Regions from separate parts of the Desulfovectis peckii genome, predicted to be linked through region 3. Evidence: a T-box and tRNA genes for the amino acid it is inferred to sense, from the RefSeq annotation. Region 3 holds a T-box; the other regions hold tRNA genes.
What was found. A T-box is a leader RNA that pairs with one kind of tRNA and senses whether it is charged. The one in region 3 lies ahead of thrS (threonine--tRNA ligase), so its partner is inferred to be a tRNA-Thr.

Region 1: it has a tRNA-Thr gene. The T-box ahead of thrS (threonine--tRNA ligase) is inferred to sense a tRNA for this amino acid. The anticodon was not compared.
Region 2: it has a tRNA-Thr gene. The T-box ahead of thrS (threonine--tRNA ligase) is inferred to sense a tRNA for this amino acid. The anticodon was not compared.

Annotation. Positions count from the first base shown of each region.
Region 1 covers NZ_AP042409.1:2,336,339-2,343,477, forward strand. Annotated here, with positions in the region: gene atpD (F0F1 ATP synthase subunit beta) at 1-113, shown strand, start outside; gene ACZ5NG_RS11715 (F0F1 ATP synthase subunit epsilon) at 115-528, shown strand; gene ACZ5NG_RS11720 (transposase) at 1,612-2,115, opposite strand; tRNA gene ACZ5NG_RS11725 (tRNA-Thr) at 2,469-2,544, opposite strand; gene ACZ5NG_RS11730 (diacylglycerol/lipid kinase family protein) at 2,630-3,514, opposite strand; gene ACZ5NG_RS11735 (LTA synthase family protein) at 3,511-5,349, opposite strand; gene murA (UDP-N-acetylglucosamine 1-carboxyvinyltransferase) at 5,655-6,908, shown strand; gene spoIID (stage II sporulation protein D) at 6,977-7,139, shown strand, end outside.
Region 2 covers NZ_AP042409.1:1,906,964-1,914,102, reverse strand. Annotated here, with positions in the region: gene ACZ5NG_RS09460 (glycyl-radical enzyme activating protein) at 1-493, shown strand, start outside; gene hypD (trans-4-hydroxy-L-proline dehydratase) at 499-2,856, shown strand; gene ACZ5NG_RS09450 (methylated-DNA--[protein]-cysteine S-methyltransferase) at 2,920-3,441, shown strand; gene ACZ5NG_RS09445 (5' nucleotidase, NT5C type) at 3,438-4,019, shown strand; tRNA gene ACZ5NG_RS09440 (tRNA-Thr) at 4,055-4,129, shown strand; molybdenum cofactor riboswitch at 4,444-4,562, shown strand; gene pruA (L-glutamate gamma-semialdehyde dehydrogenase) at 4,826-6,373, shown strand; gene ACZ5NG_RS09430 (substrate-binding domain-containing protein) at 6,465-7,139, opposite strand, start outside.
Region 3 covers NZ_AP042409.1:1,479,828-1,486,966, reverse strand. Annotated here, with positions in the region: gene ACZ5NG_RS07365 (ISLre2 family transposase) at 1-293, shown strand, start outside; gene ACZ5NG_RS07360 (4Fe-4S dicluster domain-containing protein) at 327-941, opposite strand; gene ytxC (putative sporulation protein YtxC) at 1,327-2,214, shown strand; gene ACZ5NG_RS07350 (DUF445 domain-containing protein) at 2,306-2,917, shown strand; T-box leader at 2,959-3,197, shown strand; gene thrS (threonine--tRNA ligase) at 3,252-5,156, shown strand; gene infC (translation initiation factor IF-3) at 5,423-5,944, shown strand; gene rpmI (50S ribosomal protein L35) at 5,962-6,156, shown strand; gene rplT (50S ribosomal protein L20) at 6,195-6,551, shown strand; gene ACZ5NG_RS07325 (TrmH family RNA methyltransferase) at 6,822-7,139, shown strand, end outside.

The DNA of each region.
Region 1 (7,139 bases), 860 kb from region 3:
AAGAAATTGTAGACGGTAAGCACGATGATCTGCCAGAGCAAGCATTCTATATGGTAGGTACCATTGAAGAGGCTGTTGAGAAAGGTAAGAAGCTGTTAGAGGAAGGTGCATAATATGGCGAAGACTCAGCGCCTCGATATTGTCACCCCTGAAAAAGTGGTGTTCAGCGAGGAAGTTGACTTCGTCGTTGCACCCGGTGTTGACGGCGAATTGGGCTTCCTGCCCGGACACACTCCTCTGGTCAGTGCGCTAAAAATCGGAGAACTAAGGGTGCACAAAGACGGTAAAGAAATTAAAATGGCAGTAAGCGGCGGCTTCGTAGAAGTGAAAAACAGCCGAGTAGTAGTGCTTGCTGACACCGCCGAACGTGCTGATGAAATTGACGTTGAAAGGGCACAGGCTGCCAAAGAGCGCGCCGAAAAACGTTTAGCTTCCAAAAGCGATGACATAGACCTTCTGCGCGCCGAGCTGGCCCTAAAACGTGCTTTAAACCGCTTAAAAGTAGCCGGAAAACCGACAAACCAATAAACCAAAGCCAGGGTACAAAAACCCCTGGCTTTTTACTTTGCTCACCATGTAACGGTAGAGAACTGCACACCCCGCCTTTCCGCCAAACAAACGTTGCATCTGTGCAAACGGGCGGGGATGGAACCCCGCCCCTACGGACGAAAAGTAAGATTATCAATAAAATGTAGGGGTCGGCTTCCACGCCGACCCGTTAAGAAACCTTGCATATAAGAATACGGGTGTACATGGAGAAACTATCCACACAGATGAATAGTAAAACCAATAAAATTGTAGGGGTCGGCTTCCACGCCGACCCGTTAAGAAACCTTGCATATAAGAATACGGGTGTACATGGAGAAACTATCCGCACAGATGAATAGTAAAACCAATAAAATTGTAGGGGTCGGCTTCCACGCCGACCCGTAAAGAAACCTTGCATATAAGAATACGGGTGTACATGGAGAAACTATCCACACAGATGAATAGTAAAACCAATAAAATGTAGGGGTCGGCTTCCACGCCGACCCGTAAAGAAACCTTGCATATAAGAATACGGGTGTACATGGAGAAACTATCCACACAGATGAATAGTAAAACCAATAAAATGTAGGGGTCGGCTTCCACGCCGACCCGTAAAGAAACCTTGCATATAAGAATACGGGTGTACATGGAGAAACTATCCACACAGATGAATAGTAAAACCAATAAAATGTAGGGGTCGGCTTCCACGCCGACCCGTAAAGAAACCTTGCATATAAGAATACGGGTGTACATGGAGAAACTATCCACACAGATGAATAGTAAAACCAATAAAATGTAGGGGTCGGCTTCCACGCCGACCCGTAAAGAAACCTTGCATATAAGAATACGGGTGTACATGGAGAAACTATCCGCACAGATGAATAGTAAAACCAATAAAATTGTAGGGGTCGGCTTCCACGCCGACCCGTTAAGAAACCTTGCATATAAGAATACGGGTGTACATGGAGAAACTATCCACACAGATGAATAGTAAAACCAATAAAATGTAGGGGTCGGCTTCCACGCCGACCCGTTAAGAAACCTTACATTTACGATAACGGGTGGGGAAGGAAACAGCATTTTTTATACAAAATATTCATCTTCCTGCCATTTAATCGGGTTGTTTTGAATGTATTCACATAATTTTAGGTATTCTTCTTCACCTCTAATAACCCGTTCATAATAATTGCGCTGCCACAAAATTAAATTTTTTGTTCCATTTAATTCATTGTAAATTTTGTTTGTATAAGATTTAAACTGACCTATAACCTTGTGCAAAGATAGGTTTTTGCTACCAGGTTGCGGTTGTTGCAATATAACTATTAGATGAATGTGATTAGGCATTAATACATATTTATCTATTGTTACATTAGGATAATGGTTATCAATATACTCTAGGGTTTTTACAATTTCTTTTCCTAATGGGGTTAATTTTAATTTTGGCGTCTCAAATGATCCGTCGCCGTCTTCAATGTTTGACAACAATTTACGTCTTTTATGGGTGCAGATTGTTATGAAATAATAACCGGGTTGTAAGTAATTGTAATTTTTTAAACGTAATTGTTTTCTTTTTGGCAGTTTATTCATAAAATCATCTCATTTGCGGTAAGATTTCTTTATGTATTTGCTCTTGTTTCTATAAATCCTTCTATGATTTGCCGGTAATAACGGACAGGCATGTTAACCCGCTAAGAAACCTTACATTTACGAGAACGGGCAGGGATGGAACCCTGCCCCTACGGACGAAAGGTAAGATTGTCAATAAAATTATAGGGGCTGGCTTCCACGCCGACCCGTAAGGCAAACATTGTATCTGTGCAAACAGGCAGGCGTGCCTATTGGCCTCCCTGCGGTTGAAACAGCAATCAACAAAATTGTATGCCACCGTCTAAACAAAACAAAACCCCCCAGGCAACTACAACTGCCTGGGGGTTTGCAAATGGAGCCGACGATGGGACTCGAACCCGCAACCTGCTGATTACAAGTCAGCCGCTCTACCAATTGAGCTACGTCGGCAAAAACAGCAGTCTTATTTTACATATATTTATATAGCAAAAAACTTGTCTTTCGTCAATAGCAAATAATCGCCTAAAATTGAAACCTATTCACCGGGCAGTATAATGCGCAACTTATTGGGTATTACCTTAATTTCCAGCGGCATATTTGGCCCCTTTTCGCCGTCAACATCAGATTGCACATTAATTGGGCTTTGCACCTTCAGCCACTTCACTTGATGATATTTTATCAACGGACTTTTTAAATGGTTGCCTTTACCCTTATACGCTTCCAGCAAAATATTAATTAACTTAGGCAAACTGCACTTTCTAAGCAGCAGCACATCTAACTTACCGTCTGAAAGGTCTGCCTTTGGGGCAATGTTTTGAAAAGTGCCCACGGTGTTAGAATTAAGCACTAACAACAGCAGCAGCTCTTTATCTATACTAAAAGCGTCACTTTCAATTTGCAGGGGCAGCGGGGTGATATTCTTTAACGATTGCAAACCCTTTAGGTAATAAGCAGTTACCCCCAATTTGCGCTTAATTAACTGATTTACCTCATAGGATACATCGGCAAAAATGCCGGTGCTAAATACATTGATAAAATAACGCCCGTTAACCCAACCTACATCTACAGTAGACTCTTTACCGGCAAGCAGCTGCCTGGTTACGGCTACCGGGCTGCCCTTTAACCCCAGCGCATTGGCAAAATCATTGGCCGTACCGCAGGGGATTACCCCAATCGGTACATCCGCACCGGCATTTAAAAGCTCATTAATCGTTTGGCTTAAAGTGCCGTCGCCTCCGGAAACCAATATCAATTGATAACGGTTAATATCTGCAACCACATTTTCTAAAGGGCAGCTGCCAATGCGAAAATAAGTAGGCAAATACCCGTTAGAAATACATAAATCGGTGATTTGATCCAGGTAGGGTACCAACCCCGCACTGCCGCTTGCCGGGTTGTAAGTAATTAATACCTGATTCAACTAATCACTCCCAATTCTAAACTATATTGCTTGCCAAACATTATATCATACTGCAAAAGCCAATACTTATTTTGCAAATCAACATACTCTTTGGGCAGCTTATGGTATAAGTTTCCGTTGGCGTCTATTTTAATTTCCGCCGAAAAGCCCGGCACTTTGCCGCTGAACTCAGCTAAAAACTGATAATAGGCCGGCAACTCCAGCCCGGCATATTTAAACACATAGGGCGGCAAAAAAGCCGGACTGACGGTGTTTAAGTCTTGTTTTCCTTCCTTAAAGTTGCTCCACACCACTAAAGGCGTGCTTCTCATGCGCTGATATTCCGGCAAACTCAACTCACCGTTGGCTGCTTTAATAAAACCCGCCTCTTTATAGGCCAGATAATCATCACCTAAATAGGGTAGGTGATCTCCGAAAAACACAATCATCGTCGGTTCTGCGGAGCTTTCAAAGTAATCGATTAGCTCTTTTAAAGCGCTGTCGCCGTCTTTAACCCCTTGAGTATAGGTTCTTAAAGCGGCTAAAGACTCATCAGACATGCTGCCGTTAATCTCAATATCTACCGACTGATAGCGGTTGGCTTCATATGGGCCGTGGTTTTGCATGGTAACCGCGTAAATAAACACCGGCTTTTCTGAATCGTTAACCTGCTCAATAATCTTTTGCGACACAGCTGTATCCGCTTTGTAAGCACCGCGGTTGGGCGCGTTTTTAAAATCTTCTAAGCCGATAAATTTCTCAAAGCCAAAATGCTGATACACCTTTTCCCGGTTCCAAAACCACTTATGAAAAGGATGGATCGCTACCGGGTAATATCCCCGCTTTTGCAATACGGTGGCCATAGAAGGAATCGGCTTATTTATATACTGCTGGTAAGGTACCGCCCCGGTAGGCAAAAAGGCGTTGGAAAAACCGGTTAAGGCTTCAAATTCTACGTTACAAGTGTATCCGCCAATGGCCGGCGACAGCAGCCAACCCGAGGCATGCTCGGTTTGCAGCCGTCTCACTGTAGGCAGCGGATCTTCACTGAAAGTAACGCTGCTTAACAGGGTAGGATCCCAAAATGCTTCATTCATTACTATGATAATGTTTGGCTTGGTATTGGATTGGGCAAATGCCGGTACGTCGGCCGGCTGCATGTTTTTAAGCTCATCAACCACTTTAGCCACATTGGTCTGATTGTAACCTTCCGGTGTGGAAATAAAAATGGTTTGCGTGTTCATTAAATAACTTAACAAAAAGCCGTTTATATCGTAATTTCTGTCCTGCCGCCACACAATATTTTGAATATCCAGTGATTTAAGCACCGCACTTGCCGGCGTTGCCTGATAAAATGCCACCGATGCAATGATTGCCAGTGACAGCAGCGCCAAAGGTGCCCGGTATCTAAGTTTTAACTTAAATTTCGGCAGTACAAAACGTATGCCTACAAACAGCAATAAGCCGACAAATAAGATAATTAAAGGAAGCAGCCCTGTTTCTTTGGTAAGCAGCGGCAATAGCTCAATAACCAGCTTGTAAAAAACAATATCCCAGGGGTAGAAGGGCTCACCTAAAAACTGCAGTTTATACATATTGACTAAACCCAGCAGTAATACAACGGCACTGTAAACCCCGAGAGTAATGTAGGTGCAGCCAAAAACCCCATATAAAAGCAAAAATAAAAAAAATAAAATTGAATAGCTAACCAGTACAACATTGGGTGAGGCAGCAGCCCAAGCCAATACAGCGGCCCCACCTTCCCGCTGGAAAAATTCTAGGGCAAACAAACCGACAGCCGGGGCAGTAATCAGAACAAAAAGAAATATCACTGCCCCCCAATTAATCCGTTTCATAAACTGCAAATCCCCCTATATTAGGCTAATAAATACGTTAAAATACAAATATTCGCCTAAATACAAAAAGAATCCTTTAAACATTAATTCCCTAATTAGGCAAAAGGTATGTTATAGCCCACCTTAATTTTATTAGTGAAATGTAGAGGCCGCTTTCCGTGCCGGCCGCTAAAGAAACCTAACATAAACATAGAGAAGCCTAGTCCAGCAGACGAACAATAAAATACTGCCATAACAAAAACAAGTATCCGATAAAAAAATATGGCAATACTAGATAATAAAAAACAAAGAACAAGAGGCTGTTTATGGAAAAACTAGTAATTAAAGGCGGAAACAAACTAACAGGCACCATTAGGGTAGGCGGGGCGAAAAACGCTGTACTGCCCATTATTGCCGCCACGCTGCTGACATCAGAAAAATGCCGTATTTTAGGGGTACCCAATTTAACCGATGTGGCTACCATTGGCTCGGTACTGCAGCACCTTGGTGCCAAGGTAGAAAGAAAAAACGGTGAAATTAAGCTTATTACCGAACAAATATATTCATCTGAAGCGCCCTACGAATACGTGCGGCGCATGCGGGCTTCTTTTTTGGTGATGGGCCCGCTGTTGGCCCGTACCGGTAAAGCTAAAATATCATTGCCCGGCGGCTGTGCCATCGGTACCCGACCGATAGATTTACACCTTAAGGGCTTTGATGCCTTAGGGGCGGAAATAAACTACGGCCAAGGCTATATCGAAGCCAGAGCCAAAAAACTAATCGGCAACCGCATTTACTTAGACTTTCCCAGCGTGGGGGCAACCGAAAACATCATGATGGCCGCCACACTGGCCGAAGGGGTTACCGTTATAGAAGACGCCGCCGAAGAGCCGGAAATAGTAGACCTGGCCAACTTCTTAAATTCAATGGGGGCAAAAATAAAGGGAGCCGGCACCAAAGTAATTCGCATTACGGGAGTAAAAGAACTGCACGGCACCACCCATAATGTCATTCCGGATCGCATTGAAGCGGGAACATACATGGTGGCAGCGGCCATTACCGGCGGTGATGTGCTGGTAGATAACGTTATACCCGGTCACCTAAACCCGGTGGTGGCCAAACTGCGGGAGGCCGGCGTAGAAATAACCGAAGAAGAAAACGGCCTAAGAGTAAAGGCAAAGGGCCAGTTAAAAGGGGTAGACATAAAAACCCTGCCTTACCCCGGCTTTCCTACCGATATGCAGCCGCAAATGATGGCTTTAATGTCGGTAGCCCAAGGAATTAGCGTAATTACCGAAACAGTGTTCGAAAACCGCTTTATGCACGTAAACGAACTAAAACGCATGAACGCCCAAATAAAAACCGAAGGCCGCACCGCGATAGTAAAAGGTGTGCCTAAACTTAAAGGGGCGAAGGTAAAAGCCACCGATTTACGGGCTGCCGCCGCCCTAATTATTGCCGGCCTGGCCGCAGAAGGAGAAACCGAATTAACCAACCTAGAACACCTAGATCGGGGCTACTATAAAATAGAAGATAAACTAAAAAAGCTCGGCGCCGATATTACGCGAGTTAAAATGTAATAAATTGCCATTATGGCGCATATAAATATACCTATGGACAAACCTTAATGCAAATGGGGTGTGTTTATATGTACCGAAAAAGAAAACTGCGCAAATCGGCGCTGGGCCTGATAATAATTATCTTATCCCTTGTGCTTTTAATACCCGAACTTAATAACCAACTAAGCAAACCCCAAATAGAACAACAAAAACCAATCCTGCGTCATGAGGTTAAACTATACAACCACAATA
Region 2 (7,139 bases), 430 kb from region 3:
GATGCAGCCTGATTTTTTAGAGGCCATGCTAAAAGTCTGCCGACAGAGGGAAATTCACACGGCATTGGAAACTACCGGCTATGCGCGGCCGGAGACATTGCTGCGCCTTAGCTCTCTGGTAGATTTGTTTCTTTATGATTTAAAACTGATGGATGATGCCGCTCATAGAAAATATACCGGTGTGTCTAACCGGATGATTATAGAGAACTTAAAAATGCTGGCTGAAAACCAGGCGCGTATTATTGCCCGCGTGCCGATTATTCCGGGCATAAACGATGATCAAAAAAATATCAATGATATCGGCGAACTGTTAACTTCACTCAAACTAAATGAAGTTCACCTTTTGCCCTACCATCGGGCGGGAACCGACAAATATCGACGGTTAAACAGAACATACCTACTTCCGGACCTTAAAGAGCCAACGGCAGCATATATGGCTGTTTTAGCTAATCAATTACAGAAGTTTGGTTTAACAACAAAGATTGGAGGCTAAAGCGTATGAATGAAAGAGTGGCGGAATTAAGAAGACGCAGTTTGGAAACAAAACCGTATATTTCCGGCGAACGGGCAAAGCTGATCACTGAATTTTACCGTAACTGCGGTTATGAATCAGCACCCATCAAACGAGCGCTGGCCTTTAAATATCTGATGGAAAACAAAGCCATTTGTATTAATGAGGGTGAATTAATTGTCGGTGAGCGGGGACCGGCTCCCAAAGCGGTACCTACTTATCCCGAGCTGTGCTGTCACAGTTTAAAAGATTTGGATGTTTTAAACAACCGAGAGAAAATCAGTTATACCGTGGATAAAGAAGTATACGAACTTTACGAAAAAGAAATAATTCCCTATTGGCGCGGCAAATCCATGCGGGATATTATTTTTAAGGAACTGCCGCCGGAATGGCATGCAGCTTATGAAAGCGGTATTTTTACCGAATTTATGGAACAAAGGGCGCCCGGCCACACTGTGCTGGACGATAAGATTTACCGCAAAGGATTTTTAGACTTTAAAAAAGACATTCAAGCCGCTTTGGATAACCTGGATTATTTGAATGATCCGGAAGCTTATTACAAAGAGCAACAACTTAAAGCAATGCAAATTTGTGCCGATGCCATTATTACTTTTGCTAAGCGGCATGCTGAATTGGCTCGGCAGTTGGCAGCCAGGGAAACTGATTTAAACCGTAAAAAAGAGTTGGAGCAAATTGCCGAAATATGTGATCACGTACCGGCTAATCCCCCCCGCAATTTTTGGGAAGCACTGCAGGCCTACTGGTTTGTGCATATTGGCGTAATTACCGAGCTTAACACTTGGGATTCCTTCAATCCCGGACGCTTAGATCAGCATCTTTATCCGTTTTATAAACAAGGGCTGGCCGATGGTACACTGACTGAAGAGAAAGCTAAAGAACTGTTGCAGTGTTTTTGGATCAAATTTAACAACCAGCCTGCTCCGCCCAAAGTAGGGGTAACAGCTGAAGAAAGCGGCACGTACACCGATTTTGCCAATATCAACACCGGCGGACTGAAAGCAGACGGTTCAGACGGGGTTAACGATGTTACTTACTTGATTTTGGATGTCATTGATGAAATGCGCTTGCTGCAGCCCAGCTCCAACATTCAACTGAGCAAAAAGAATCCCGATAAATTTTTAAAACGGGCGCTGCGCATTATCAGAAAAGGTTGGGGGCAGCCGTCAATATTTAATGCCGATGCGGTAGTGCAAGAACTGTTGCGTCAGGGAAAATCCATTATTGACGCACGCAACGGCGGCACCAGCGGCTGTGTGGAAACAGGTGCTTTTGGCAAGGAAAGCTACATTTTAACCGGCTACCTTAACTTGGTTAAAATTTTAGAAATTACGTTAAATAACGGCATTGATCCCCGTACCGGTAAAAAAATCGGCTTAGAAACCGGTATTCCTGAGAGCTTTAACAGTTTTGAAGAACTGTTTTCCGCCTTTGAAAAGCAGCTGCAGCACTTTGTTGATATCAAGATAAAAGGAAACAACATTATTGAACGGCTTTATGCCGATATTATGCCTGCTCCCTTTTTATCCATAGTAATTGATGACTGCATTGCTAAAGGTAAAGATTACAACGCCGGCGGTGCCCGTTATGACACTACTTACATTCAAGGTGTGGGATTGGGCAGTTTAACCGACAGCTTAACTGCTATAAAATACCATGTTTATGATCAAAAAAATATAACCATGGCGGAGCTGTTATCAGCTCTGAGCAACAATTTTGCCGATAATGAAAAACTGCGCTTAACTCTGGTAAATAAAACACCTAAATACGGCAATGACGATGACTATGCCGATGACGTGTTACGCATGGCCTTTGAAGCTTTTTATAACGCAGTAAACGGGCGCAAAAATACCAAAGGCGGTGTTTATCGCATTAACCTTTTGCCCACTACCTGCCACGTTTACTTTGGCTCCGTACTGGGGGCAACCCCGGATGGGCGCAGGGCATGGCAGCCCCTTTCTGAAGGGATTTCTCCGGTACAAGGCGCAGATCGGCGGGGGCCAACCGCCGTGTTGAAATCCGCTTCTAAAATTGATCACTTACGTACCGGCGGCACTTTGTTAAACCAGAAATTTACGCCGCAGTTACTGCAGAGCGACGAAGGTATTGATAATCTTGCCCATTTGGTGCGCGCATACTTTAACCTGGACGGCCACCATATTCAATTTAATGTGGTTAGTGCGGAAACACTGCGGGATGCGCAAGCCAATCCGGAAAAATACCGGGATTTAATTGTGCGGGTAGCAGGCTACAGCGACTATTTCTGCGACTTAAGCAAAGCACTGCAGGATGAAATTATCGCCCGTACGGAACATACAACCTTTTAAACAATCGTTTTATGGGGCGGTTACCGCACCGCCCACTAACTTTCTTACAGAGGGATTACTGCCATGAAATATCAGCTAATTAAACTGACATCCGGTTGGATCGGCGTTGCTTGGTCGGATATTGGGCTGTCTGCTTTGACATTACCTTTTGCTCAGCCTGCTCAAGCAATGGTGACACTGATAGATTACCTGCAGCTAAATCCTGAAGACCTTTCAGAAAGTGATAACGTTAACAGCTTAATTAATGAGCTGACAGTCCAGCTGAACCGCTACTTTGCCGGTGACAAGTGCCATTTTAACTTTCCCGTTGATCTTACCTGGGCGACACCTTTTCAGCGGCAGGTACTGCAAGCTATTCAAAAAATTCCTTATGGTCAAACCCGTTCGTATAAACAAGTAGCGGAGATGATCGGCCGTCCTAATGCCAGTCGGGCAGTAGGTAATACGTTAGCCAGAAACCGTGTATTACTGGTGCTTCCTTGTCATCGGGTAATTAAACAAGACGGCAGTTTAGGCGGTTTTGGCGCTAGCCCGGCTTGGAAAGAAAAACTGCTTAAAATAGAAGGAGTAACAATAAAAAGATGATTATCGGATGCGACTTAGACGGCACAATTTGTGACAACTTACCTTTATTAGTTGATTGTTTAAACAAATATACCGGTAAAAACATAACCCTTGAGGATATCAGGCAGTATGATGTCACCAAGACCTTTCCAATTACCCGCAAACAATTTATCAGTTTAATGAGTGAGGCAGAGGCGGAAATTATCACCAAAGCGCCGTTAATTAAAGAAGCCGATAAATATTTGCAGCAGTTGGCCGGTGAGCATCAAATTCACATTATTACTGCCCGCAATCCGCGGCTTAAAGAGCTTACCGCTGCTTGGCTGAAAAAATATCAACTGCCCTATCATGGCTTGCACTTGTTAAACAGCCATGATAAAGTGGCGATCTGTCAAAAACTGGCTGTAGATGTTATCATTGAGGATAACTACCATAATGCCCTGCAGCTGTCAGCAGCCGGATTTAAGGTAATTTTGTTTAATGCTCCACACAATAAACATTCGCCGTGGGTTGGTCCGCGCTGTAGCAGCTGGCGGGAAGTATATCAAACCATTACCTGTGGCTTTCAAAGTATAAACACGCTATCCCTTGACATATAAAACATTAAAGTTTAAAATATAATCTGCTGATAACTGCCGAAGTAGCTCAGCGGTAGAGCAACGCACTCGTAATGCGTAGGTCGAGGGTTCAAATCCCTTCTTCGGCTCCAAGTATATCAAGGGTTCCGGCGTTTTGCCGGAACCCATTTTTTTAGCTGTGACAATCCCGTGACAATCTGGCTTTTTAGGCGTTTTACCCCGCAAACCTTTTGTTGCAATATCGGCCGCTTTTGAAGGTGTAACCAAACACTCAAGGCCATTTTTTAGTTATACTGCACTTGCGTTTTTTTGAAATGTCTTGCATTTTAAAGAAAAAAGGATTATTAAAGCTAACTGTAGAATACTATATTTCGTGACCCGCCAAGCTTGAAACCGCCAATATTGGATTTTGGTTTCAGCTTTTCTGTTATTTTCAGAAGTATAATCAAAAACTTCTCTCCGAGCCAAATTACCTAAGGCTTATGCTATGGTTTTTGGCCGATAGGGTTAACTGGGAAACCGGTTAGCCTTCCGTGTTTGAAAAGGAGAGCATTTGCCTTCCCAATGGGATAGGGGTTGGTTAGTGCTGTCCTTTTCAAGGGGGTACTGACCAACCCCTTTTTCTTGAGAAAGGCAGGTGACGTTGTTTATATCAGGAAACTTTTTGATCTTACGTGCAGGTTTTGGAGACTGAATTGATTTAAAAAACACTTAAAAGAGTACCGGCGATTTTTCTGAACGGAGATATAGGAATTTTGATCAGTATCAACAAAATCTTTTAGCTTAATCTGCTAATTTAAAATTTAGTTATTCGAGGTGACAGTAAAATGATGATAGAGTTTAAAAACGAACCCTTTCAAAATTTTAATGATCCGTCAGTTGCAGATGAATTTAAGTCAGCATTGAAATTAGTAGAGTCTAAACTAGGACAATATTATCCGATTGTCATTAACGGCAAAGAAATTGAAACAGAAGAAAAAATTACATCCATTAACCCGTCCCGGAAGGATCAGGTTGTTGGTTACGTTGGCAAAGCAACGGTTGAGTTGGCGGAACAAGCCATAAACAGTGCTGAAAATGCCTTTGGCATGTGGTCGAAGGTTAGTCCTGAAGTGAGAGCAGGTATGCTGTTTAAGGCTGCTGCCATCATGCGGCGGAGAAAAAATGAACTTTCCGCTTGGCTGGTTTATGAATCAGGCAAAAACTGGGCGGAGGCTGATGCAGATACAGCCGAAGCGATTGACTTTTTAGAGTTTTACGGCCGGCAGATGTTGCGTTTGGCAGAACCCCAACCGTTGGTGGCAATTCCGGGGGAACAAAATGAACTGGTATACATTCCCTTAGGCGTAGGTGCGATTATTCCGCCTTGGAACTTCCCGTTGGCGATTATGGCCGGGATGACGGCGTCAGCTGTTGTGGCCGGAAACACAGTAGTACTAAAACCCGCCAGCAATACACCGGTAATTGCGGCGATCTTCATGGACATTTTAAAGGAAGCAGGCTTACCTGACGGTGTAGTAAACTATCTGCCGGGAAGCGGCGGGGTCATTGGTGATTACCTGGTAAGTCATCCCAAAGTAAACTTTATTAATTTCACCGGTTCTAAAGAAGTAGGATTAAGAATTAATGAATTGGCCGCTAAAACCGTTAAAGGTCAGTACCATATTAAGCGCGTGATCGCCGAAATGGGCGGTAAAGACACAATAATTGTTGATAGCAGTGCTGATTTAGAAGAAGCGGCTGCCGGCATTGTAACCTCTGCTTTTGGTTTTCAAGGACAGAAATGTTCTGCCTGCTCCCGGGCAGTTGTAGTAGAAGACGTATACGACAAGGTAGTTCAACTGGTAGTTGAAAAGGCAAGTAAATTAACTGTAGGGGAGGCTGCAGAAAATCATCCGGTTGGTCCGGTGATTGATCAAGCTTCTCTGGATAAAATTAAGTCATATATAGAAATTGGTAAGAAGGAAGGCAAGCTTCTGCTAGGTGGAGATACACTGGAAAGCTTGGGCGGTTATTATGTACAGCCGACTATCTTTGCTGACATTCAGCCTGATGCGGTAATAGCACAAGAAGAAATTTTCGGGCCGGTGCTGGCATTTATCAAGGCTAAAGATTTTGATCAGGCTTTAGAAATAGCTAACAACACCGAGTATGGGCTTACCGGTTCGGTATATGTACGGGATCGCGTAAAACTGGAAAAAGCAAAACGTGAATTCCATGTAGGTAACCTTTATTTCAACCGCAAGTGCACCGGTGCTTTGGTGGGCGTACATCCTTTCGGCGGATTTAAAATGTCCGGAACCGATTCCAAAGCCGGTGGCAGAGATTACCTGTTGCTCTTTACACAGGCTAAGGCTATTTCAGAAAAGTTTTAAGTAAATATTAGTATCCGGGGCGCATCGCCAACTACTAAAAAGTAGTGCTGATGCGCCCCGACTATTTATCGAACAGTTACCGGTTGGTTTGCTACCCCGTGATATCTTCTATATCTTTGCCGGCGGCAGGGATAAACAAAGGCTCACCATACTCTTCTACACCGTAATTACCGATTATTCGTTGAGTATGCGGATTCACCATAAACTGAACAAAAGCTTCGGCACACTGTGCATTGATGTCGGCAAACCTTTCCGGGTTTACTTGCATCACATGATAAATATTTAACAACAATGGGTCGCCGGCTACTAAAATTTCTAAATCAAGATTTTGTCTTTGAGCCAGATAAGTGCCCCGATCTGAAAGTGTATAACCCCCCTCTTCCGATGCCCGCTTAAGGGTTTCCGCCATGCCGGCATTGGCCTGCAAATACCAATCACCTTCAGGTTCTATCCCCGCTCTTTCCCAAAGGTTGAGCTCTCTAAGATGGGTACCGGAGTAATCCCCGCGGGATACAAATGTCGCCTCGTGTTGGGCTATTTGCGCCAAGGCGCTGGCGGCACTTTCCATGTTTCTGATGTTTGCCGGATCTTCCGGCGGGCCAACAATAATAAAATCATTATACATTACCAATTGGTAGTTGGTGAAATAACCTCTTTCCACATAACTTCTTTCCAGCTCAGGTGAGTGAGTTAATAGCACATCCACCTCACCCTTTGATCCCATTCCTATAGCCGATCCCGAACCTACTGAGCTAACGGTAACGGA
Region 3 (7,139 bases):
GCCATATTTTGTCGTCTAGGTTAAGTTCAAGGCCCTTGGCTTGGAGTAAAACAGGTGTAGACCAGATGGCCAGATTAAGAGTTTTTGTAGCAAATGGTGGTAATGTATATGAATTGTTTATAAAAAGAAAGAAAACAGCCATAAATGAAGCAAGGAAGGTAAAAATAGACCAAGAAATTATCAGAAAACGAAAGCTTGCCGGATCGCACGAAACCATCGGTAACATAACTATTTTGAATATTGGTAAAAGAACTGGTACTTCCCAGTTACTTAAGTCAATAAGTTACGCTTAAGGCTGGAAGGTAAACAGAGGAATACTTTTTTCTTTAAAAAACCCATAGTATCTTGACGCTATCGCAGGTCCAGTCTGCTTTGACATACCACATGATTTTAGCAATGCTTTGTACATCCTGAGGATAATACTTAATTTCCCGTGGGTCCCACAGGAATAAAAACTCAGCGCCTTCTTTATCGACGGGAATTTTAGCATTGGGGTCGCCAACTTCCGCCTGTAATTCTTCTTCCATCCACTCCAGCGTGTCAAGATAGTCTTCTTTTGTTACTTCCATTTGGTTACCGGTATTGATTTGTGCATCAACGACCTCTTGCAAAAACCCGGGAGCCGTTAATCCAAAGTTTCCGCGAATTGTTCTCACAACTGTGGCCACATCAACTCCCATCGGGCACTCCATGGTACAGCGCCCGCACATGGTGCAAGCCCAAATGAACTTAGAATTTAAAACTTCTTCTCTCATACCAAGGGCAATTTGTCTTAAAAATTTTCGCGGATCAGCGTTGTCGTGAACATCACTGTAAGGGCAGCCGGCGGTGCACATGCCGCAAGTCAAGCAGTTATTAAAATCAAAGGGGTTTTTTTCCGTGCACATTTTAGAAATAACTTCATCTTTAAATGTAGGGTCTAGGGTAGCAATATTGATCACGCTCAAATCTTTCAACCTCCCATGCTCCCAGAGCGGTTTTTAGCTAACTAAACAACAACAGTTGCGCTAATTTATAAACTATACATATAACCAAAGTATAAAATTGTTACCTAGTATTGTCAAAAACACAAAATTAAAAAAAATAAGCAAATTTTGCCATATTAATGACTGAGTGTAAATTACAAACACCATGCTTATACTTTTAAAAATATTTTATATATGTTAGCAATAAAAATATGTTGGGCAAAGTTCAACATAATGGTTGAGCCCTTATAAATTACAAGGCATAGCTAAAAGATAAATAGCCAATACTCCTTTTTAGCGAAATAAAACAGCAAACAATTTTAGCAATAAACATATATTGTATTTGGAAGGGGTGAAAATTTTGAATGCGCACATTTCTATCGGAGCTTCTCAAAATATAGATTTATTAAAAAACAGTTTATCCAGGCAATTCCGGGTGTTGGAAAGAGACGGTCTGAAGGTTGAGATTAACGAACTGCCCCGCGGCAAATATACATTTCTTCAGTGCTGTTTAAATAAAGATTCCCCCCAAAAACATGGAGAAAACGGTTATAGAATTTTTAAAAATTATGTGGCCAGTGTTGTATCAGATGTCATTCTAAACAAGTGGGAGTCAATTATTATTAATGATATTATACGCGATAACTATTACTACTTTGATGAGTCAGAAAGAAGATTGATTTTAGAAAACGTGCAAAAATACATTCAGGGCAACGGTGCCAACGGTATATCGCGAAATGTGCTCCGCCGCAACCAGATATATCAGCGACTTTGTGAGTTTTTAAACACAAACGATCAATTGGTGGTTGAAGGATTTATTCGTTTTCGGTTAAAAGAATACATCAGTGAATTAAGAAATGCCATTGAAAACGCCGTTGATGACTTTTTAATGGAAAAAGAGTATGGAGAATTTATCCAACTGTTACGCTATTTTGTAGAAATCCAGGATCCCCGCGTGGATATTACTCATGTGGTAGCAAAGTCTAATGGGCATTTTTGTCTTTATGACGATAAAAAGCAGAATATCAGCAATGATTACCTTGAAGATGTAGTCATGCAGATAGACAATGAAATCAGTTACGAAGATTTGTTAATCAGTGCCTTGATTTCAATATCACCCCGTAAAATAGTATTTCACTATCAAGAAAATAATTTTCCGGCAAGTACTGTTAAGACTATTAAAGAGGTATTTGTGGGCCGAGTGGAAACTTGCACCGGGTGTGAATGGTGTCAGAATGAAGTTAAATAAAAGCATAAGCTGAAATTAACGTTTACAAGTTAATTTCGGCTTTTTTTATTGATATGTTGCTGAAAAAAACGAAAATTGATATATTATGCTTATGATTATTCAACTTATTATATTGCCGCTGGTAGCGGCTTTTGTGGGTTGGGTTACCAATAAACTGGCAATACATTTAATATTTAGGCCGCATCAACCTAGAAAAATACCGTTACTGCCTTACACCATTCAAGGTTTGGTGCCGAAACGGCGTGCTGAACTGGCTAGAAGAGCAGGGCAGGTAGTGGAACAAGAATTGCTTACTTCTGATGATATTGTCAAGGTGTTACACTCTCCTGAATTATTAGGCAAGTTACTGGCATCCATTCGTCGGTCGGTACAAAATATGATTGATGAAAGAGTACCGCCTTGGGTGCCGTCGGCTTTAAAAAACGTTCTTTTGGAAGTAGTCACGGAAGTGATCAATAGACAGGTGCCGACTATGCTAACCCGCACAATGGAACAATTGGGTGGTGAGATTAAAAAGCAGTTTGATGTTGCCGCTTTGGTAGAAAGCAAATTAAATGAATATCCAATTGACCACGTGGAAAGAATTATTGTGAGCGTTGCTGCCAGAGAGTTAAAGCATATTGAAAAATTAGGCGCCGTACTTGGCTTTATTATCGGTTTATTGCAGTTTTTGTTTATGCAAATTTTAGATTATTTAAGTTGACAGCAGTGATGATGTAAAATATAATTTACGAGAAATATATAAATTTGGCGATGACAAGGAAAAGTGGCTGTAACATCCTCCAGAGAAAAGGTGCCTTGGCTGGAAGCACCTTTGGCACTGTTAAAGTCACAAACCACCTTGGAGCTGTCGGCTGAACGCAAACAACATCCGCTGTTTGGCCATTAAGCCGACCGGAAGGCACCGTTATCTGCCAAACCAAGTTGGGCAAAATATTTTTGCCAACCAGGGTGGAACCGCGGGAAGCAATCCCGTCCCTGATCTTTCAGGGACGGGTTTTTATTATTTATCAGGTTAATAAGTAAGGAGGAATACAATGATTAACATAACCTTAAAAGACGGTTCGGTGCGTCAGTATCAACCGGGCGTCACCGTTGCAGAAATCGCTAAAGATATCAGCGGCGGCTTAGCGCGGGCCGCCCTTGCCGGTAAAGTAAACGGTAAACTGGTGGACTTAAATTATCCGATTAACGAAGATGCAGAGCTGGAGATTTTAACCTTTGATTCTGAAGAAGGCCAGAACGTTTATCGCCACAGCACATCTCACGTGCTGGCTCAAGCAGTGCAGAGATTATTTCCCGGCACTAAACTGGCAATTGGCCCGGCTATTAAAGACGGATTTTATTATGACTTTGATTCACCGCACACCTTTACTCCGGAAGACTTAGAAAAAATTGAGGCAGAAATGAATAAGATCATTAAGGAAGATCTGCCCTTTACCAGGTTTGAACTTTCCAGAGAAGAAGCTATTAAGCGGTTTAAAGAAGCGAACGAGCCTTATAAGGTGGAATTGATCGAAGATTTGCCTGAGGATGCGGTAATATCTTGTTACTCTCAAGGAGACTGGGTGGATTTGTGTGCCGGCCCCCATGTGCCGTCAACGGGCAAATTAAAGTCAATAAAGCTATTGAGCTTGGCAGGCGCCTATTGGCGCGGCGATGAAAAGAACAAAATGCTACAGCGCATTTACGGCACTTCTTTCCCTAAAAAATCAATGTTAGATGAACATTTGCATCGTTTGGAAGAAGCTAAACGCCGTGATCACCGCAAATTAGGTCAAGAACTTGATTTGTTCAGCATTCAAGAGGAAGGCCCGGGATTCCCCTTTTTCCATCCCAAGGGCATGATTATTCGCAACGAACTGGAAAACTTTTGGCGGGAGGAACATAAAAAACGCGGCTATCAGGAAATCCGCACGCCAATGATTTTAAACCGCTCGTTGTGGGAACAATCCGGCCACTGGGAACACTATAAAGAAAACATGTATTTTACTAAGATCGACGAAAACGATTATGCTGTAAAGCCCATGAACTGTCCGGGTGCCATATTGGTTTACAAAACTAAAGTTCACAGCTACCGGGAACTGCCTATCCGCTTAGCTGAACTTGGCTTGGTACACCGGCATGAGCTTTCCGGTGTTTTGCACGGATTAATGAGGGTACGCTGCTTTACACAGGATGATGCGCACATTTTTATGCTGCCCTCGCAGGTGAAAGATGAGATTCTCGGTGTCATTGATTTGTTTGATTACTTCTATGACGTATTTAATTTGCACTACCATGTTGAACTTTCTACCAAGCCGGAAAAAGCAATGGGTTCAGATGAAATTTGGGATCTGGCCACGAATTCCTTGCGTGAGGCGCTGGAAGAAAAGGGCATAGATTATAAGGTTAATGAAGGTGACGGGGCTTTTTACGGCCCGAAGATTGACTTTCATTTAGAAGACAGTCTTGGTCGCACTTGGCAGTGCGGTACTATCCAATTAGATTTTCTCATGCCGGAAAAATTTGATCTTAACTATATCGGTGAGGACGGTCAAAAACATCGTCCGGTAATGATTCACCGGGTAGTGTTTGGCAGTATTGAAAGGTTTATCGGCATTCTGACTGAGCATTATGCGGGAGCTTTTCCCACTTGGTTGGCACCGGTGCAGTTAAGAATTATTCCGATTACCGATCGACATGCGGAATACGGAGAAAAGATTATGGAACGGTTGCGCAGCAAGGATGTCCGCGTAGAATTAGATACCAGAAATGAAAAAATGAATTATAAAATCAGAGACGCACAAAATCAAAAGATCCCGTATATGTTGGTAGTAGGCGATAAAGAAATGAACCAAAATTCTGTGGCGGTAAGACATCGCAGAGAAGGCGATCTGGGTGTAATGTCAGTGGATGAATTTGAGGCTAAACTGCTCAAAGAAATTGACTCTAAAGCATAAATGGTTGACACCGTGAATGCGGTGTGATATAATTCTAACGTTAAAAATACCATATCATGTCAAGTAGAAGCCATCCGCTTCTCACCTTACGACGCCTGTTTATTTGGTTGTTAGTAAGGTTATGAGTAATAAATTAATTTAAAGATGGTCAATTTGTGTCTTTAATTAATTTAACTGTAATTAAAGGGTGGCTGATCGGCCACCCTTTTTAAGTTACGCCGGCATTTAATTTTTATATATCAAATATCTTTTGGGGGTGGACTTGTATTAGTAAAGATCTGCGCGTTAATGAAGAAATTAGAGCCAAGGAAGTTAGATTGATTGCTCCTGACGGTAAGCAGTTAGGTGTGGTTAGTCTTTCGGAGGCCCTGCGTGTGGCAGAAGAATATCAGATTGACCTGGTTGAAATTGCTCCCCAGGCTAAGCCACCGGTTTGTCGTCTAATGGACTACGGTAAGTATAAGTATGAGCAAAGTAAGCGTGAGAAAGAGGCCAAAAAGAAGCAGCATGTGATTAATGTTAAAGAAGTAAAAATGCGCCCGAATATTGAGGAACACGACTATAAGGTAAAACTGCGTAATGCCATGCGTTTCCTCAAAAACGGCGATAAAGTCAAGGCTACTATTATGTTTAGAGGGCGAGAAATAGTTTATACCCCTAAAGGCCAAGAAATACTTAAACGTTTGGCCGAGGATTTGGCTGATTTAGGTAATGTAGAAAGGCAGCCGAAGTTAGAAGGCCGCAACATGGTTATGGTTTTAGCACCAAAAACAGATAAACACGACTAGGAAGGAGTGCATTATTTATGCCAAAAATTAAAACCCACAGTGGTGCTGCCAAAAGATTTAAGCGTACTGCTAAAGGTAAGATTAAACGTATGCATGCTTATCATAGCCACATTTTAGGCAAAAAATCACCTAAACGTAAGCGTAATCTGCGTAAGAGCACCATTGTTTCCGCTGCAGACGCTAAAAGAATGGAAAAATTACTGCCTTATTAAGCTCTAATTACCATCAAGTTGGATAGGAGGAATGTTTTATGCCACGGGTAAAGACCAGTGTTGCATCTCGCAAAAGACATAAAAAAGTACTTAAACTTGCTAAAGGTTACCGCGGTGCAAAAAGCAAACTTTATAGAGTAGCCAACGAGCAAGTTATGAAATCATTACATTATGCATACCGTGACCGCAAAGTACGTAAGCGTGAATTCCGCAAGCTTTGGATTGCCCGGATTAACGCTGCGGCACGGATGAATGGAATTAACTACAGCACTTTCATGAGCGGCTTGAAAAAGGCCGGTATTGAAATTAACCGCAAAATGCTGGCTGACATGGCTGTGAATGACACTCAAAGCTTCAATAAATTAGTAGAAGTGGCTAAAGCACAGCATAACTAGGATAGCTTTTAAAAAAGGGTCTGAAGTATTACCGGCCAAAGGCTGGTAGTGCTTCAGCCTTTTTTGTTTTAGCCGGTAAATGTAGTTGTCAAAGAAACATTTTCGAAAACAGGCAGGAACCGAACCCCAATTTGCCACCCCACTTTATTTTTGCTGCCGGAAAGTATAAAATTAGAATATTGAAGTACCGTGATGATATGTATCGGCAACCAATGGCCGAGATGATCGCTTCTAACCGCTCAATAAACTGTAATACAGGCGTGAATGAAGATGGAACTGCAAAGATCAAATCCGAAAATTAAATACTTAATTAAACTTGCCCGCCGTCAGTTTAGGCAAAAGGAACAGAAGTTTATCATAGAAGGCATTAGGTTTATTGAAGAATTGTTAAACTCAAGTTGGCAAACCGAAGCTTTGTTTTACTCGGCTAAAATTATGAATAATGCCCGCGGTGTGGCACTGTTAAAAACAGCGAAGGAGCAAAACATACCTTGTTGGCAAATTGCCAGCGGTTTACTGAAAGAAATAGCTCATACTGATAATCCCCAAGGCATACTGGCTTTGGTACGCATGCCCAATTATCGGTTA